Linked DNA regions of Amycolatopsis sp. NBC_01480. The protein of the gene in region 1 interacts with the protein of each later gene in a pairwise test. Links are inferred from orthologs where the notes say so. Each region holds a gene or a part of one and is shown on either strand. Other genes may lie near its edges. The genes, in order: grpE and OG371_RS46265.

Evidence for each region.
Region 2: the proteins of grpE (region 1) and OG371_RS46265 interact in binary tests that used the Escherichia coli proteins (3 or more experiments, as listed by UniProt). The link is inferred for Amycolatopsis sp. NBC_01480 from one-to-one orthologs.

What each region holds. Positions count from the first base shown.
Region 1 is NZ_CP109442.1:3,027,512-3,035,991, reverse strand. What follows is about bases 1-3,000. They hold grpE (nucleotide exchange factor GrpE), read left to right. Parts: upstream 1-1,143; coding sequence 1,144-1,857; downstream 1,858-3,000. Other genes in these bases: dnaJ (molecular chaperone DnaJ), read left to right, coding at 1,891-3,000; dnaK (molecular chaperone DnaK), read left to right, coding at 1-1,147. In the rest of the region: more of dnaJ, read left to right, coding at 3,001-3,078; OG371_RS14420 (heat shock protein transcriptional repressor HspR), read left to right, coding at 3,084-3,518; OG371_RS14415 (dienelactone hydrolase family protein), read right to left, coding at 3,588-4,280; OG371_RS14410 (globin domain-containing protein), read right to left, coding at 4,398-5,573; OG371_RS14405 (globin domain-containing protein), read right to left, coding at 5,827-7,002; OG371_RS14400 (MarR family winged helix-turn-helix transcriptional regulator), read left to right, coding at 7,377-7,850; OG371_RS14395 (MFS transporter), read left to right, coding at 7,903-8,480. UniProt on the Escherichia coli protein: Participates actively in the response to hyperosmotic and heat shock by preventing the aggregation of stress-denatured proteins, in association with DnaK and GrpE. It is the nucleotide exchange factor for DnaK and may function as a thermosensor.
Region 2 is NZ_CP109442.1:9,919,534-9,923,730, reverse strand. What follows is about bases 648-3,646. They hold OG371_RS46265 (Nramp family divalent metal transporter), read left to right. Parts: upstream 648-1,525; coding sequence 1,526-2,767; downstream 2,768-3,646. Other genes in these bases: OG371_RS46260 (serine/threonine-protein kinase), read left to right, coding at 2,854-3,646; OG371_RS46270 (ACT domain-containing protein), read left to right, coding at 747-1,145; thyX (FAD-dependent thymidylate synthase), read left to right, coding at 648-747. In the rest of the region: more of thyX, read left to right, coding at 1-647; more of OG371_RS46260, read left to right, coding at 3,647-4,197. UniProt on the Escherichia coli protein: H(+)-stimulated, divalent metal cation uptake system. Involved in manganese and iron uptake. Can also transport cadmium, cobalt, zinc and to a lesser extent nickel and copper. Involved in response to reactive oxygen.

The DNA.
Region 1 (8,480 bases):
GGCGAAGATCGAGCTGTCCAGCTCCAACTCCGCCAGCATCAACCTGCCCTACATCACCGTGGACGGCGACAAGAACCCGCTGTTCCTCGACGAGACGCTCTCGCGCGCCGAGTTCCAGAAGATCACCTCGGACCTGCTCGAGCGCACCCGCAACCCGTTCAACAACGTGATCCGCGACGCGGGCACCTCGGTCGGCGACATCGACCACGTCGTGCTCGTGGGCGGTTCCACCCGCATGCCGGCCGTGGCCGAGCTGGTCAAGGAGCTGACCGGCGGGCGCGAGCCGAACAAGGGCGTGAACCCGGACGAGGTCGTCGCGGTCGGCGCGGCGCTGCAGGCCGGCGTGCTCAAGGGCGAGGTCAAGGACGTCCTGCTGCTCGACGTGACCCCGCTTTCGCTGGGCATCGAGACCAAGGGCGGGGTGTTCACCAAGCTCATCGAGCGCAACACCACGATCCCGACCAAGCGCTCGGAGACCTTCTCCACCGCGGACGACAACCAGCCGTCGGTGCAGATCCAGGTGTTCCAGGGTGAGCGCGAGATCGCCGCGCACAACAAGAAGCTCGGCATGTTCGAGCTGACCGGCCTGCCGCCCGCCCCGCGTGGCGTGCCGCAGATCGAGGTCACCTTCGACATCGACGCCAACGGCATCGTGCACGTGACCGCGAAGGACCTGGGCACGAACAAGGAGCAGTCGATGACGATCACCGGCGGCTCCGCGCTGCCGAAGGACGACATCGACCGGATGGTCAAGGACGCCGAGGCGCACGCCGAGGAGGACAAGACCCGCCGCGAAGAGGCCGAGACGCGCAACCAGGCCGAGACGCTGGTCTACCAGACCGAGAAGTTCCTCAAGGACAACGACGACAAGCTGCCCGAGGACCTCAAGGGCAAGGTCAAGTCGGCGATCGACGAGTCGAACGAGGCGCTCAAGGGCACCGACTCGGCCAAGATCCGCGAGTCCATCGAGAAGCTGAACACGGCTTCGCAGGAGCTGGGCACCGCGCTGTATGCGAACGCGAACGCCGGCGCCGAGGGCGCCCCGGGTGCCGACGCCGGTGCCGCGGGTGACGCCGCGGGCGGCGGCCAGGCCAAGGAAGACGACGTCGTCGACGCCGAGATCGTGGAAGAGGACAAGAAGAAGTGACCCCACGACACGAGGACACCGAGGGCCGGGGCCCGGACGAACCGGTGGTCGTGCGTGACCGGCGGCGGGTCGACCCGCAGACCGGTGAGGTCCGCCCACCTGCCCCGGACAGTGAAGCGCCAGTGCCGGCCGAGGAGGAGCCCGCGGGCAAGCACGCGGGCCCCTCGCTCGGCGACTCGGTGGTCGACGACGCCGTCTCGGTGGCGTCGGACGTCGAGAAGCAGCTGGCCGAGCGCACTGCCGACCTGCAGCGTTTGCAGGCGGAGTACGCGAACTACCGCAAGCGGGTGGACCGCGACCGCGAGGCCGTGGTGCTGCGCGCCAAGGCGTCGGTGGTCGACGACCTGCTGCCGCTGCTCGACGACCTCGAGCGCGCGGAGCAGCACGGCGACCTGACCGGTGCGTTCAAGGCGGTCGGCGACAAGCTGGTCACCGGTCTGCAGCGGGCCGGCCTGGAGTCGTTCGGCGCCGAGGGCGAGCCCTTCGACCCGAGCGTGCACGAGGCCGTCCAGCACAACACCTCGCCGGACGTGACGGGCCCGACGGTCACCGTGGTCATGCGCCGCGGCTACCGCTTCGGGGACCGGGTGCTGCGGGCGGCGCTGGTCGGGGTCACCGACCACGAGCCGGCCGCGCCGGCCCCGGTCGACCCGCCGGTCGGTGGCGAGCTGCCGCTCGACGGGTCGATCGATGAGCCGAACCAGCAGTAACAGTCGTTCCACAGTGGAAGGAGGAGGCACCCGGTGAGTGCTCGGGATTGGATCGGTAAGGACTTCTACCGGGAGCTGGGTGTCTCCTCCGACGCCACGGCGGACGAGATCAAGAAGGCCTACCGCAAGCTGGCCAAGGAGAACCACCCGGACGCGAACGCGGGCAACACCGCGGCGGAGAACAAGTTCAAGGCCGTCTCCGAGGCGTACGGCGTGCTGTCCGACCCGGCCAAGCGCAAGGAGTACGACGAGGCCCGCAGCCTCTTCGGCTCCGGCGGCGCGGGCGGGTTCGGCGGCGGCTTCCCCGGCGGTGCCGGTGGGGCCGGTGGCTTCGACATGGGCGACATCTTCAGTCAGGGCGGCGCGCAGCAGGGCGGCTTCGGCGGGCTCGGCGACATCCTCGGCGGCATCTTCGGCCGGGGTGGCCGGGGCGGCCCGGCCGGCGCGGCGGCGAACCGCCCGCAGCGCGGGGCCGACGTCGAGACCGACGTGCGGATCGACTTCACCGAGGCGGTCAAGGGCGCGACCCTGCCGTTGCGGCTCTCGAGCCCGGCCACCTGCTCCACCTGCGGCGGCAACGGCGCGAAGCCGGGCACGTCGCCCCGCACCTGCCCGACCTGCAACGGGTCCGGGCTGGTCAGCCGGAGCCAGGGCGCGTTCGCGTTCTCCGAGCCGTGCCGCGACTGCCGCGGCCGCGGCCAGCTGATCGACGACCCGTGCCCGGAGTGCGGCGGCGAGGGCATCAGCACCCGCACCCGCACGCTGACCGTGCGCATCCCGCCGGGCGTCGACGACGACCAGCGGATCCGCCTCGCCGCTCAGGGCGAGCCGGGCCGGGGCGGGGCGCAGGCCGGTGACCTGTACGTGCGCGTGCACGTCGCGCCGCACCAGCTGTTCGGCCGCAAGGACCTGAACCTGACGCTGACCGTGCCGGTGGACTTCACCGAGCTGGCGCTGGGCACCACCGTCACGGTGCCGACGCTGGACGGCAAGGTCTCGCTCAAGGTGCCCGCGGGTACCGCGAGTGGACGGGTGTTGCGCGTGCGGGGAAAGGGCATTCAGAAGCGGGACGGCTCTCAAGGTGACCTCATGGTGACCCTGCAGGTGGCGGTTCCGGCCAAACTGGATGACAAGGCGCGCTCGGCGCTCGAGGCCTACGCCGAGTCGATCAAGGGCCACGACCCGCGGCCCGAGATCACTGAGCTGCTCGAAGGCAGGTGAGGGTGATGTTCGGCGGACTACCGGGACTCCCACACGGCGCGGACGAGGACACGCCGGTGTTCGTGATTTCGGTGGCGGCGCAGCTTTCCGGGCTGCACGCCCAGACGCTGCGCTCCTACGACCGCCAGGGCCTGGTCTCGCCGGGCCGCACCTCCGGCGGCGGCCGGCGCTACTCGATGCGTGACATCGCCCTGCTGCGCGAGGTGCAACGCCTCTCGCAGGAGGCCGGGGTCAACCTGGCCGGCGTCAAGCGCATCATCGAGCTGGAGAACCAGGTCGACGCCCTGCGCGCCCGCGTGCACGAGCTGACCGAGGAGATCGCGGCGGCGTACGCGGCCGCCGAGCAGGCGACCGCCGCGGTCCACGCCTCGTACCGCAAGGACCTGGTGCCGGCGCGGCAGCAGACCGCGCTGGTGGTGTGGAAACCCAAGCACCGCTGAGTTTCTCCTGAACCGAAACGGGCCCTTTCGCCACCCTTTGGCGGAAGAGCCCGTTCTCGCGTTTGCGTCCTATTTCAGGTGCTCGGCGAAGAATGCGGTCACCCGTTTCCAGGCGTCGGAGTCCGAAGGCTCGTGGTAGCCGAAGTTCGCGATGCGCGCCAGGGTCTGCAGCGGGGCCGGGCCCATCTTGTTCGCGAAGCTGTGGCCGGCGTCGGGGTACTCCTTGACGTCGTGCGGGATGCCGCGCGACTCCAGTTCCGTCTCGAGCTTCGTCGCCGCCCCGCGCAGGGTCGGGTCGCGCCGGCCGAAGCTGGCGACCACCGGGCAGGCACCGTCCAAAGCGGACAGGTCGCGGGGCAGCTGGCCGTAGTAGGGGGCGGAGGCGTCGAACTCGCGGGCCGCGGCGACCAGTGCGAAGCCGCCGCCCATGCAGTAGCCGACGACGCCGACCTTGCCGGTGGCGTCCGGGCGCGCGGCCACGAGCGAACGGGCCGCTTCGATGTCGTCGTACGCGCGGCCCGAGCGGGCGAACAGCTCGCTGAACACACGCTTCACGCAACGGAAGAAGCCGCCGCGCGAGTACAGGTCGGGGCTCAGCGCGAGGTAGCCCTCGGCGGCGAACCGGTCGGTGATGTTCCGGGCGTCCTGCGACAGGCCGATCGCGTCGTGGATGATCACCAGGCCGGGCCAGGGCCCGGGGCCCTCGGGGGTGGCCAGGTAGCCCTTGATGCCGCCGTCCGCGGCGGGGATCCGGATCTCCATGGCCCTCAGCCTACTGCCGCGCCACGCGACGTTGGGCACGGAAAAGCTCGTGAGTGTTTAGGACGGTTAGAACCGTCCTAAACACTCACGAGCCCCTTTCCCAGACCCCTCCAACCATCAGTCGATGGTGAACGGGTCGTACGAAATGCGTTCCAGGTCGACACCGGCCGCCAGCAGTTTCGCGATGGTCGCGCGGATCATCGGCGGTGAGCCCGACACCAGCACGTCGTGTTTTTTCCACTTGCCACGCTGCGTCACGGCGGCGGCCAGGGTGCCCCGGTCGCCGCCGGAGACCGCGCCCTCCTCGGTCACCGGGGTCACCGTCAGCCACGGCGAGGTGACGGCCAGCCGTCGCAGCTCGTCCAGCGCGTAGAGGTCCCCGGGGTTGCGCCCGCCGAAGAACAGGTGCACGGGCGGGTTTCGCTTCCAGCGCGAGAGGTCGTCCAGGATGGACAGCAGCGGGGTGACGCCGGTGCCGCCCGCGATCATCAGCAGTGGCCGCTGGTCCGTCACCGGCATCACCGAGAGCGCGCCCAGCGGCGGCCCCAGCCGCCAGACGTCCCCGGCCCGGGCGTGATTCACGATGGCGCGCGAGACCCAGCCGCCCGGGACCGAGCGGACGTGGAACGTCAGCAGCCCGTCGTCGCGCGGCGCCGTCGCCGGCGAGAGGTACCGCCACAACCGCGGCCGCTGCGGGACTTCCACGCTCACGTAACCGCCGGGGCGGTACGGCAGCAGGTGCTCGGTCTGCACCCGCACCAGCGCGATGTCCCGCGAGAGCTTCCGGTGCTCCAGCACGGTCGCCTGCCACCAGGCCGGCCCGGTTTCGGCCGAAGCGGCCTTGCGCATGGTCTCGGAGATGAGCCCGTACGCCGAGGTCCAGGCCGATTCCACCTCCGGCGTCCAGGCGTCCTTCAAGAAACGTTTCAACGCGCTCACCAAGGCCGTCCCCACGGCGTCGTAGTGGCGGGTCAGCACGTCGAACTTCCGGTGGTCCCGGCCCAGCTGGCCGAGGAACGTGACGAGTTCGTCCGGCCGGTCCACCATTTGCACCACGTAAACAAGCGCGCGCAGCAATCGGCTTCGCTGGGTCGCCATGGTGATCGGGAAAAGATCACGGACGTCCGGCGCGAGCACGAACAAGGCGCCGTAGAAGTACTGCGCCAGTTCCTCGGCTTTCGGCTCCACCAGCGCGAAACTCTCGCGGATGAGCCGGGCGTCCTCGGTTCCCCTGGTGGAGGCGGCGGGGGCAGGGCGCGCCGGAAGATCGTACTTCAGGGATTCAGAGCTCATCGGGAACGGTTTTCTCCAGTCCAGCCAAGCATTTTCAAGTACCCACGCGGCTTTGCTGACGCGAGCCGCCCCCGAGGAAACAAGACTGTAGGCCGGATTACCGTAAAACTGGTGGAGGCAACGATTTTCCCGCTCGAACGGAGCAATAACCAATACGTCGGGTCAACGCCATCTGGCGCTCAGTAAAAAGGATCTTCGACGTTTTTCGTTGTCCTGGAACGCTTTTCGGCGGTCAGGAACCGGCGTGATCCGCTCAGTCGATGGTGAACGGGTCGTACTGGATCTGGCCCAGCACGCTGCCCGCGACGAGCATCCGCGACACCGTCGCGCGGATCATCGAAGGCGAGCCGGACACGAGGATGTCGTGGTCCGGCCAAGCGCCGTAACGGGTGACCGCCTCCGCGAGAGTGCCCTGCTCACAGCCCGGAAGGTGGTCGCCGCGCTCGACCACGGGCGTCACGGTGAGCCACGGGTTGGTCGAGGACAGGGCCCGCAGCTCCTCGAGGTCGTACAGGTCGTCGCGCGAAGGGCCGCCGTAGAACAGGTGGGTTTTCGGGTTCTCGCCCCACAGGGCCAGGCTGTCGAGGATCGAGCGCAGCGGCGCGACGCCGGTGCCGCCGGCGACCATCAGCACCCCGCGCGAGCGCTCGCGGTCCACGGCCAGGCGCCCGAGCGGCGGCCCGAGGCGCCAGACGTCACCGGGCTGCGTGTGGCTCACGATGGCGCGCGAAACCCAGCCGCCGTCCACGGCGCGCACGTGGAACTCGATCCCGCCGTCCTCTCGCGGCGCGTTCGCCGGCGAGAGGTAGCGCCACAACCGTGGGCGCTGCGGGACCTCCACGCTCATGTACTGCCCCGGCAGGTACGGCACGGGCTGGGCCGGCACCACGCGCACCAGCGCGAGGTCCCAGGTCAGCCGCCGGTGCTCGACCACGGTGGCCTGCCAGGACGCCGGGTTCGCGTCGGCCGCGGCGGCTTCCTGCATGGCGCGCGCGACGATGGTGAAGGCCTCCGCCCAAGCTCGCTCGACGGCCGGCGTCCACTCCTGACCGAGGTGGTTCTTCAGCGCCGCGAGCAGCGCCGTGCCGACGGCCTCGTAGTGCCGCGGGATGACGCCGAACTTGCGGTGGTCGCGGCCGAGCTGGCGCAGGAACGGCACCAGGTCGTCGGGCCGGTCCACCATCTGCACGATGTGCACGAGGGCGCGCACCAGCCGGCCGCGCTGCACCTCCATGTTGATCGGGAAGAAGTCGCGGGTGACCGGCGCGAGGGTGAACAGCATCCCGTAGAAGAACTGCGAGATCTCCGGGATGAACGGCTCGGACTTGGCCCAGGTGTCGCGGATCAGCCGCACCATCGCGGTGACCGCGGCCGGGGCCTCGCGGGGCGCCGCCGAGCGGGGGATTGGGGAGACGGAATCGGCTGTCATGGGCTGTCGTTCGCTGGTCGGGAGTGGTGCGCGGGGACAGGCGGGGGCGTCACGAGTGGGCGGCGGCCTGATCCGGCGGCCGCGGCTCGCGCCGTCTCGTCCCGGCGTTCCCGCGGGAATGCACCACTGCTCCACCTCGTTCTCCCGGACATGCTGCTCGAAGCTGTCGCGACGTCCACTTCACGTGGTCCGTCCGCAGAGTAGCCGCCCTGGGGCCTGTTGCACGCAACGTTGCTCCGGTCGGGTTACCGGCCGGCGAACCGACGTGGGGGAGCTCACCGGATAGATAGTTGCCCTACGCAACCTTCCGGCGATAAACTTGTATTGCACAACCAATTGGGGCGCCTGAGTGGCGCCCGGCCCGGGAGGATCCGATGAACTCTGCCGAAGACGTCAGGGTCGAGTTGATGCGGGAGCTGCGGGTTTCGTCCCAGCTCCAGCACCTGTGGATCATGCAGGCGTGGCAGGAGGAGCCCGGTCTGCACCCGGCCGCCGGCATGCTGCTGTCCGACCTCGTGAAACACGGTGAAGCGCGGCCGTCCGAGCTGGCCAAACGCCGGCTCGTCGACCTGTCGGTGATCAGCCGCCAGATCGCCCAGTTGCAGGCCGCAGGCCTGATCACCCGCCGCCCGGCCCCGGAGGACGGGCGCGCGTCGCTGATCAACGTGTCCGAGAAGGGCCGCGGCGAACTGGAGCGCTGGCGCAAGCAGTACCTGGCCTTCTTCGAGACGGCCCTGTTGGGATGGGACGAGGAACGGATCGCCGACCTGACGACCCGGCTCGCCGAAATGAACGGCGATCTGCGCGCGGTGCTGGGCAGCCCCGCCTGCGCGGCGGATCAAGCCTGAACGTCGGGAAAGTGAGTGGAAAGAGTTGAGTACCACGGTTACCGGTGAGCCGATGACGCACCGGCAGATCATGAAGGCCTTCTCCGGCCTGTTGCTGGCCCTGCTGGTCGCGATGCTGTCTTCGACCATCGTGTCGAACGCGCTGCCGACCATCATCCGGGACCTGCACGGCTCGCAGAGCCAGTACACCTGGGTGGTCACCGCGACCCTGCTGACGTCCACCGCGACCACCCCGATCTGGGGCAAGCTGTCGGACCTGTTCAGCAAGAAGCTGCTCTACCAGCTGGCGATCGTGATCTTCACGGCCGGCTCGGTGCTGGGCGGCATCTCCGGGTCGATGCCCGAGCTGATCGCGTACCGCGCGCTGCAGGGCGTCGGCCTCGGCGGGCTGCAGGCGCTGATCCAGGTGGTCATCGCCGCGATGATCGCGCCCCGCGACCGCGGCAAGTACTCCGGTTACACCGGCGCGGTGTTCGCCGTGGCCACCGTCTCCGGGCCGCTGATCGGCGGCCTGATCGTGGACTCGCCGCTGGGCTGGCGCTGGTGCTTCTGGGTCTGCGTGCCGATCGCGGTGATCGCGTTCGTGGTGCTCGGCCGCACGCTGAAGCTGCCGGTGCTCAAGCGCAAGGT
Region 2 (4,197 bases), 6.9 Mb from region 1 along the record:
GAGACCGTGTCGCCGAGGGTTCAGCTGATCGCGAAGACGGAGTTCTTCCCGCCGGAGGACGTGCCGTGGTCGACCGACGCCGACGGCGGCCAGGCGCTGGCCGAGTTCGCCGGGCGCGCCTGCTACCAGTCGTGGAAGAAGCCGAACCCGAAGACGGCGACCAACGCCGGCTACATCGACCACATCATCGAGGTGGGGCACCTTTCGGTGCTGGAGCACGGTTCGGTGAGCTTCTACATCACCGGCATCTCGCGCTCGCTCACCCACGAGCTGATCCGGCACCGGCACTTCTCGTACTCGCAGCTTTCGCAGCGGTACGTGCCGGAGAAGAACGCCGCGTTCGTGGAGCCGGAGGTGATCGCGAACGACCCGGAGCTGCACGAGAAGTTCCTCAAGGCCGCGCAGGCGAGTGTCGACGCGTACACCGAGCTGCTGGCCGGCCTGGAGGACAAGTTCTCCGACGCGCCGAGCGCCACGCTGCGTCGTAAGCAGGCCCGTCAGGCCGCCCGCGCGGTGCTGCCGAACGCCACCGAGACCCGCATCGTGGTGAGCGGCAACTACCGCGCCTGGCGGCACTTCATCGCCATGCGCGCGACCGAGCACGCCGACGTCGAGATCCGCGCGCTGGCCATCGACTGCCTGCGCGAGCTGCAGAAGGCCGCGGCCAACGTGTTCGCCGACTTCACCATCTCCACGCTGCCCGACGGCACCGAGGTCGCGTCCAGCCCGAAGGTCCTCGAAGGCTGATGAAGCGCCTCGCGATCGACGTCCGGCCGGGCGACTATTCGGTGGTGCGGCTGCCCGCCGACGCCCCGGTCCCGGCGGAGCTGCTGGTACCCGGCGAGCCGGCGCTCGTCTCGGTCACCCGCACCCCGGAAGAGCTTTCGGTGATCTGCCCGACCGGCCGCGAGCCCGCAGGCGGCGTAGTCGAGCACGGCTGGCGGCTGATGAGCGTCCGCGGCCCCCTGGAGTTCACGCTGACCGGCGTGATCTCCGCCCTGGCCTCGGAACTGGCCGCGGCCGGCGTCGCCCTGTTCTCACTGTCCACTTTCGACACTGACCACATTTTGGTGCGCTCGGCCGAGCTTGAGCTCGCGGTGAAGGCGTTCCGCGACAGCGGTCACGAGGTCGCGCTGCCCGCCTGAGTAGCTCGTCGCTGAAGGCCTCTCGTCCGCGCTTCGGACGAGGGCCTTCGTTGTCCCGTCGGACCGGTGCGCTGAGCTTGAGCTTGCGGTGAAGGCGTTCCGCGACAGCGACCACGAGGGTCACGAGCTCGCGCTGCCCGCCTGAGCATCTGCCGGATCCGGCAAGGCCTCCTTACTCGCGTCCCACGCGGGCAAGGAGGCCTTGCCGTCAGCGCCCGCGCCGGTAAGGAGGCCTTGCCGTCAGTGCCCGCGCCGGTAGGGAGGGAGGCCTTGACCGCCTCGCAGCGGGGCCGCAGTGGCCGACAACACCCTTGCTTCGCAAAGTTCGGCGTGCCTAAACTTCGATTTAGGTAGCCCGACAGTCGGCGAAGGGTGACGTGATGGCGGTGGCGGAAGCGGCGCGGCCGCGGCGGCTGGCCCGGTTGCGGGCGGGCTCGGCGCTGCTGGGCCCCGCGTTCGTCGCGTCGATCGCGTACGTCGATCCCGGCAACGTCGCGTCCAACATCAGCGCGGGCGCCCGCTTCGGCTACCTGCTGGTGTGGGTGATCGTCGCGGCGAATCTGATGGCTGTGCTGGTCCAGTACCTGTCGGCGAAGCTCGGCCTGGTCACCGGGCGCTCGCTGCCGGAGGTCCTGCGGGAGCGGATGCCGCGGTCGGCGCGGCTGGCCTACTGGGCGCAGGCCGAGGTGGTCGCCGTCGCCACCGATCTGGCCGAGGTGGTGGGCGGCGCGATCGCGCTGAACCTGCTGTTCGACCTGCCGCTGGTCGTCGGCGGGCTGATCACCGGGGCGGTTTCGCTGGTGCTGCTGGCGGTCCAGGACCGGGGCGGCCAGCGGACCTTCGAACGGGTCGTCACCGGGCTGCTCGCGGTGATCGCCATCGGGTTCCTGGCCAGTCTGTTCGTGGAGCCGCCTTCGGCGTCCGGCGTCGCGAGCGGGCTGCTGCCGCGGTTCGAGGGGTCCGGCAGCGTGCTGATCGCCGCCGCGATGCTCGGCGCCACCGTGATGCCGCACGCGGTCTACCTGCACTCCGGCCTGGTCCGCGACCGGCACGGGGCGGCCGGGCCCGAGCAGCGGCACCGGCTGCTGCGCGCGACCCGCGTCGACGTCGGGCTGGCGATGCTGCTGGCCGGCGCGGTCAACCTCGGCATGCTGCTGCTCGCCGCGACGAACCTCCAGGGCCAGACCGGCGTCGACTCGATCGAAGGCGCGCACAGCGCGGTCGCGACGGCGCTGGGACCCGGCATCGCGCTGCTGTTCGCGATCGGGCTGCTGGCTTCGGGGCTCGCGTCCACTTCGGTGGGTGCGTACGCCGGTGCGATGATCATGGAAGGCTTGCTGCGCAAGCGATTCCCGATCCTGCTGCGCCGCCTCGTCACGCTCGCCCCGGCGATCGTCGTGCTCGGGCTGGGCGCCGACCCGAGCGCGGCGCTGGTGGTCTCGCAGGTGGTGCTGTCGTTCGGCATCCCGTTCGCGCTCGTGCCGCTGATCCGGCTGACCTCGGACCCCGCGCTGATGGGCGCGGAGGTGAACCGGCGCCCGACCGCGGTGGCGGCCTGGCTGGTCGCGGCGGTGATCATCACGCTGAACGTGGTGCTGATCTACCTGACGTTCACGGGCTGAAACCGGGCGAACACGGCGGAACCGGGAACGACGCCGGCGGGTCGGACTACCATCCGCGCGACCCCGGAACGAGGAGCACCACCGCAGTGACCGACGAACAGACGCGCCCGCACGACCCGACCGCCCCGGCCTCCGGAGCACGCGTGGTCGCCGGCCGCTACCGGCTGCTCGGCGAGCTCGGCCGCGGCGGCATGGGCGTGGTGTGGCGGGCCCAGGACCAGGTGATCGGCCGCGCGGTCGCGATCAAGGAGCTGCGGCTGCCCGACAGCGAGGGCTCGGCCGTGTTCTCCGAGCGGGTGCTGCGCGAGGTGCGCGCCGGCGGCCGGCTCAACGACCCGGCCGTGGTCACGGTGTTCGACGTGGTCACCGACGGCGGCACCACGTGGATCGTGATGGAGCTGGTGGAGGCCCCGACGCTGGCCGACCTGGTGCGCGGCCAGGGCCCGCTGCCCGCGGCGCAGGCCGCGGCGATCGGGGAGCGAGTGCTCGCCGCGTTGCAGGCCGCGCACGCCGCCGGGATCGTGCACCGCGACGTCAAGCCCGCCAACATCATGGTCGCGCCGGACGGCCGGGTGAAGCTCACCGACTTCGGCATCGCGCACGCCATCGACGACCCGCGGCTGACCACGTCCGGGGTCATCGTCGGCTCGCCGGCTTTCATGGCCCCGGAACGGGTCGAGGGCCGGGAGGCCATGCCGGAGTCGGACCTGTGGTCGCTCGGCGCGACGCTGTTCTTCGCCGTGGAAGGTTTGGTCGCGTTCGAACGGCCGACCACGGCCGCGACCCTGCACGCGATCATGACCGAGGTCCCGTACCTCACCCGGGGCAGCGGCCCGCTCGCGGCGGCGGTGCTCGGCCTGCTGGTGGCCAAGCCCGAGGCCCGGCTGACCGCCCCACAGGCCCGCGCGCTGCTGGCCACCGCCGCCGGCCAGCCGCCGACCCCGGCGCCCGGCAGCGTGACGATGCCGCACCCGGGCGCCCAGCCGCTGACCCGCGTGGCGCCGCAGCCGCCGAAGCGCGGCCGCCGCGGCTGGTGGCTGGGTGCCGCCGCGGCCCTGGTCGTCGCCGCGCTGGTGGGCGGGTTCTTCCTCGGCGAACCGGTGTGGTCGCCGAAGGCCGACCCGCAGATGCTGCCCACCGTCACCTACGGCCCGGACGGCTACCTCAAGACGGCGCTGGACAACTACCAGCCCTGCTACAACGCCGTGGTCCAGCCGGGGGTCGTGATCGGCGACGACAACAACGTCGAGTGCAAGAAGAGCCACACCCTCGAGGTCTACGACAGCGCCGACGCCCTGCCCGTCGAGAACTACAGCAACGACGAAGCCCAGGTCGCCGCCTACCCCGGGCTCGAGGCGATCAGCCGGGCCGCCGAGGCGCGCTGCGCGACGTCGTTCACCTCGTCGGTGGTGCCCGCGCAGCAGCGCGCC